2 regions of the Bacillus sp. OTU2372 genome follow, and region 1 is predicted to be linked to the other one. Evidence: riboswitches for the same ligand, from Rfam matches in the RefSeq annotation. Region 1 holds a riboswitch; the other holds the start of a gene.
The links. A riboswitch is a leader RNA that binds a small molecule or an ion and turns the genes downstream of it on or off. The one in region 1 is predicted to bind lysine.
Positions count from the first base shown of each region.

Region 1 (3,235 bases):
TACTTGAATTAAACCTGATCAAGAAATACGACCCAAAATATAACATCATGCTGAAGGATGACAAAACCTATCCGTTTATCAAATTAACAGCGGAAAGACATCCGAAATTAATTATTACGAGAAAAGTAAAAAAGGATAAAGGGAAATACTTTGGGCCCTATCCAAATGTCGGAGCGGCAAACGAAACAAAAAAGCTGCTCGACCGAATTTATCCGCTGCGTAAGTGCTCTACCCTTCCTGATCGGGTCTGCTTGTACTACCATTTAGGACAGTGCCTGGCACCTTGTGTAAATGAAGTAAGTGAAGACCAATATAAACAAATGACGGATGAAATCACCCGTTTTTTAAATGGCGGCTATAAAGAAATTAAAAATGAGCTAACGGAAAAAATGACTACGGCGGCTGAAGAACTGGATTTTGAACGAGCTAAGGAGTTCCGAGATAAAATTGTCCACATTGAGACCATTATGGAAAAGCAAAAAATCACGATGACCGATTTTACAGACCGTGATGTGTTTGGATATGCAGTCGACAAGGGCTGGATGTGTGTTCAAGTCTTTTTTGTCCGTCAAGGTAAGTTGATTGAGCGGGACGTCTCGATGTTCCCAATCTATAATGAACCTGAGGAAGAAATCTTAACATTCCTTGGTCAATTCTATACAAAAGCAAGTCATTTTAAGCCAAAAGAGATCCTTATCCAAGATGAGGTCGATCTTCATTTGGCAGAGCAGCTGCTGGAAGTAAAGGTCCTGCAGCCACAAAGAGGGGCCAAAAAGGACCTGGTTAAAATGGCGATTAAAAATGCCAATATCGCCTTAAAGGAAAAATTTTCTCTCATTGAAAAAGATGAGGAAAGAACGATTAAGGCCGTTGAAAATTTGGGAGAGCTCCTCGGGATTTATACCCCGCACCGAATAGAGTCATTTGATAACTCCAATATTCAAGGGACGGACCCCGTATCAGCGATGGTTGTTTTTACAGATGGAAAAGCGAACAAACGCGAATATCGAAAATATAAAATAAAATCGGTAAAAGGTCCGGATGATTATGAATCCATGCGGGAAGTCACTAGGAGACGATATTCGAGAGCCCTAAAAGAAAATCTTCCGCTGCCGGATTTAATTATTATTGATGGCGGTAAAGGACATATTGAAGCCGTACGGGATGTTCTAGAAAATGAACTTGGTTTAGATATCCCGCTTTCAGGTCTAGTGAAGGATGAGAAGCACCGCACTTCACAGCTTCTCTATGGAAATCCGCTCGAAGTTGTCCCATTAGCACGGAATAGCCAAGAGTTTTATTTGCTGCAGCGAATTCAGGATGAAGTCCACCGTTTTGCGATTACTTTCCACCGGCAAATCCGCGGGAAAAGTGCTTTTCAATCATTACTCGACGATATCCCGGGAATTGGTGAAAAGCGAAAAAAATTATTATTAAAGCAATTTGGTTCAGTGAAAAAAATGAAGGAAGCTACACTGGAGGAATTTACTGCACTTGGTATTCCGACAAATGTGGCAGAAGAATTAATCGAAAAACTTCGTTCATAATTATTGTCATAAAATAATGAACATGCTATAATGATAAAAATTTAATCAGTCACTTTATCGTACTAAAGTGAAGGTAGAGGTGCGAAATTCAATAGTAATGATTCTGAGAAGGATGAGCTTCAATGAAGAATCATGAAAGGGAAGGTTCGCCGAAGTGAAGAAGGACTCATATCCTTTTTTTGCTGGTTCTGTATTGAAGAAATCCAGAATTGTCAAGACGGTGTCTTGGAGAGCTATCTTACGTTGTTTGTACAGGAATTTTTTTTCGTGTTCAAAAAGCAATGAGATGCCCTTCTCATTGCTTTTTTTTATTTTACTAGCATACTAGTTACAGCAAAATGGAAAGTAGGGGAAAAAGGATGGGTTTAGTTGTTCAAAAATTTGGCGGCACTTCTGTTGGAAGTGTTGAAAGAATTTTAAATGTTGCAGCATGTGTAAGAGAGGAGAAAGAGAAGGGCAATGATGTCGTTGTCGTTGTTTCTGCGATGGGAAAGTCAACGGACCAGCTTGTAAGCCTGGCCAAGGATATAACGAAAGAGCCTAGCAAACGAGAAATGGATATGCTCTTGTCTACAGGCGAGCAGGTGACCATTGCATTACTTTCCATGGCTTTACAACAACAAGGGCTTGAGGCAGTTTCCTTCACAGGCTGGCAGGCAGGAATCGTTACTGAACCTGTTCATGGTAATGCCCGCATTGCGAAAATCAATCCTGAGGCAATTCAAGCTCAAGTTTCTACTGGAAAGGTTGTCATCGTCGCGGGTTTCCAAGGTGTTACCGAGGATGGCGAAATTACGACATTAGGCCGCGGCGGTTCAGATACAACCGCAGTTGCTTTAGCAGCAGCACTAAAAGCTGATAAATGTGATATTTATACAGATGTAACAGGCGTGTTTACGACAGACCCAAGATATGTAAAAGATGCTAGGAAACTATTATCCGTTTCCTATGATGAAATGCTTGAGTTAGCCAATTTAGGCGCAGGTGTGCTTCATCCAAGAGCAGTCGAGTTTGCGAAAAACTATAAAGTACAGCTTGTTGTCAGATCTAGCATGGAAAAAGAAGAAGGAACAGTTATTGAGGAGGAAGCAACAATGGAACAAAATCTAGTGGTACGCGGTGTGGCATTTGAGGACGAAATTACAAGAGTTACCGTATTAGGTTTGACTAACTCGCTTACAAGTCTATCAACAATTTTCACCACTTTAGCCCAGAATCATCTTAACGTAGATATTATTATTCAAAGTACAACCGAAGCTGGAAGTGCTAATCTGTCATTCTCGATCCACACGAATGATCTATTAGAAACAGTGAAGGTACTTGAAGATAATAAAGCGGAACTTGGCTATGAACAGCTCGATGCAGAAAATAAATTAGCTAAGGTTTCGATTGTCGGTTCAGGAATGATTTCCAATCCAGGTGTCGCAGCGAAGATGTTTAAGGTTCTCGCTGAAAATGATGTCCAAATTAAAATGGTCAGCACCTCCGAAATCAAAGTATCAGCCGTAGTAGAAGAAAAAAATATGCTAAAAGCAGTTGAAGCCCTGCATGCAGCATTCGAACTAGGTCAACAACAATAAGATTGTATAGATAGTAAAAATAATAAAAATGATAAGAATAATAAAAATAATAAAAATGGTGTCAGGCACCGAAAGGTATGCTGACACCATTTTTATCACCGTTATAGA
Region 1 covers NZ_JASATK010000007.1:69,820-73,054, reverse strand. The annotation lists gene uvrC (excinuclease ABC subunit UvrC) at 1-1,547, shown strand, start outside; lysine riboswitch at 1,614-1,791, shown strand; gene AAHB15_RS13490 (aspartate kinase) at 1,907-3,127, shown strand.

Region 2 (3,235 bases), on a different contig from region 1:
TACATGCAAGCCTCTTTTATGTACTAAAACCGATTTTTTCTGTGAAACAGCCCCATTACTTCAATCGTTTCCGTGATATTGACAAAAGCACACGGATCCACCTCAACAATAAGGTTTTTGACTTCATTAAGTTCATATCGAGTAATGACAGTTATGATGATGTTGCGCTTGTCATTGGAGTATGCACCAATCCCATCCATGACGGTAAGACCTCTATAAAGGTTGGCTAGCAGATGTTGCCTTAGTTCTTCACCTTTATCCGTAATAATCATCAAGGTTAACTTCGCATGGTCCGTATAGATCGTATCCACAACTTTCCCGGTTAAATAAATAGATACTAATGTATTAAGGGCCGCATCCCAATTAAATAAAAATCCACTAATCACAATGACAACAGCGTTCATACCCGAAAGTAACACACCTATTGGAAAATCCTTTTTTCTCGACACAATCATCCCAATGATGTCAAATCCGCCCGTTGAACCCGATGAACGAAAGACCAGCCCTACTCCAAGACCTGCCAAAATCCCTCCAAAGATGGATGAAAGAATTGAATCCTTCGCAATTGGAAGTTCAGGCACTATGTAAAGGCCCACTGAAATGATGACTACAGAAATAATAGTATTCATAATGAATTTCTTTCCTAGCATCTTATAACCAATAATGATCAGTGGTAAATTCAATAGGAAGTTTGCCAAACCGGTATTAAGCGGGGTAACCATCCCTAATATCATTGATATTCCGCTTAATCCGCTGCTTAATACAGCGTGAGGAATTAAAAAAAGGTTAAATGCCACCACTACAATGAGGGAACCGGCAATTACTCCAATAATCTGCATGGCAAATCCTCCTGCCTCCCAATTTTTTCTTTTTTTTAAATGATACTGATTCTCTAAATGAAAGTAAACTTAATAGTTTTTTTCCAATAGCATAAATAGTCTGCCTATTTAGATTTAATTGACTTTTATTAAATAAGTTGACAATTTGATTATATCAATGATACTTTAGTAGCATATTAATTTAATAGAAAAATCCTCATCAAAACCGATGAGGTAGAGGTCGCGGTTTTTATCAGTAAAACGGATGAGATGTAGAGACATCGCTGAATTTGTTTGAAAGGAAAAGCTGCCGAAGTGTGCTTTCTTCTCTATAAAAGCATGCTGGGTCTGTCTTCGAATAGGAACAGAACTGTCACGTTTGAACCAACCAAGCAAACGTGTTGAGCTATCTTTCGGAAGGTATGATGCGGGGTATTTACAATGCCATCGGAGTCTGCTTCGATGGCATTTTTTATTCCAAAACTCCTTCTCGAAACTGTAAATCGCAGGCTGACCATCAGGTACTTGCGTACGTTAACAGCATTTTATAAAAAAGAAAAGGAGTTTTATTAATGCAAGGACAAACAGCAGGACCTTTAGAAGATATAAATACAGGTAAACATACATCCAAAGAGGATTCGAATGAATTAAAACGAAGCTTAAAATCTCGTCATTTAACAATGATTTCTCTTGGCGGAACCATCGGAACTGGATTATTTCTCGCAAGCGGAGGCGCAATTCACTCGGCCGGTCCAGGCGGAGCGATTCTTTCCTATCTTGTGATTGGAGTAATGGTTTACTTCCTAATGCAAAGCTTAGCTGAAATGGGCGCTTACATGCCAGTTGCCGGAAGCTTTAGTACGTATGCAACTAAATTTGTTGATCCATCCCTTGGTTTTGCCCTTGGCTGGAACTACTGGTATAACTGGGCGATTACCATTGCGGCAGAATTAGCTGCTGTCACCATGATCATGAAGTTTTGGTTCCCACATACTCCTTCATTTGTATGGAGCGCTATTTTCTTAGTGATTATGTTCCTATTAAACTATCTTTCAGTTAAAGGATTTGGGGAAGCGGAGTATTGGTTCTCGCTAATTAAGGTAGTTACAGTTATTATTTTTATTATTACAGGTACATTAATGATTTTTGGTATTATGGGTGACCATGCAATCGGCTTTAAAAACTTCACGGTCGGTGATGCTCCTTTTCACGGCGGGTTTATGGCAATGCTTGGTATCTTTATGGCAGCAGGTTTCTCTTTCCAAGGAACTGAACTATTAGGTGTTGCAGCCGGCGAGACGGATGATCCAAGTAAATCGATACCTCGTGCAGTCAAGTCTGTATTTTGGCGCATTCTTTTATTTTATGTATTAGCCATTTTAGTGATTGGTCTACTTATTCCGTACACAAACGAAAACTTGGCTAATGGCGATGTATCTGTCAGCCCATTCACACTTGTTTTTCAAAAAGCGGGGATTGCATTCGCTGCTTCTGTTATGAACGCGGTTATCTTAACAGCGGTTTTATCAGCGGGTAACTCTGGAATGTATGCATCAACTCGGATGCTTTGGGATCTTGCACGACAAGGTAAAGCTCCTAAATTCTTAGGTAAACTAAATAAAAATGGCGTACCTGTTAATGCTTTAATCGTGACAACCTTGGTAGGAACACTTGCGTTTCTGGCCTCTTTCTTTGGAGATGGAACCGTCTATGTTTGGTTATTAAACGCTTCTGGTATGTCAGGCTTTATTGCATGGCTTGGAATTGCCATCTGTCACTATCGTTTCCGTAGAGCTTATGTAGCACAAGGAAAAGATCTTAATTTATTACCTTTTAAATCAAAACTTTTCCCATTTGGTCCAATTTTTGCCTTTGCAGTTTGTGCATTTGTAGTACTTGGACAAAATTATTCAGCCTTTATGGGTGACCAAATCGATTGGAATGGTGTTTTAGTATCTTATATCGGATTACCTTTATTCCTTATTTTATGGCTTGGATACAAATTCACGAAAAAGACTAAAGTTATCCCTTTAGAAAAGTGCGATTTAGAAGTTTAAGAATATAGATAAAGCACGCGAATCCGCGTGTTTTTTTTATAAAAAAAAACAGACTTTAATTGAGTCTGTTTTTTACCACTTATTACGAATAATTCCGCTCTACTCTACTTCACGTCAGATGCCCAAACATATAGATCTTCAATCTGGCAATTTAATTCTTTTGAAATAGTCATGGCACAATTTAGATTCATTACCTTTTTAGACAAGAAATCGTCTAGTTGACCTCTAGGAATATTTGTATTCCTTTCTAGGCTTTCTAAAGTCATACCACTTTTGGATAATAACTCCTTGAGGTTACTTCTTTTTGCTTTATAATTTGTCAAAAATGACACCTCGCTTTATGTAAAGCATACCATAGTT
Region 2 covers NZ_JASATK010000030.1:32,781-36,015, forward strand. The annotation lists gene AAHB15_RS26585 (YitT family protein) at 24-839, opposite strand; lysine riboswitch at 1,046-1,235, shown strand; gene AAHB15_RS26590 (amino acid permease) at 1,391-2,875, shown strand; gene AAHB15_RS30335 (helix-turn-helix domain-containing protein) at 2,980-3,207, opposite strand.
Region 2: it holds a riboswitch for lysine, as region 1 does, so the genes downstream of both, AAHB15_RS26590 (amino acid permease) here and AAHB15_RS13490 (aspartate kinase) in region 1, are expected to answer to the same signal.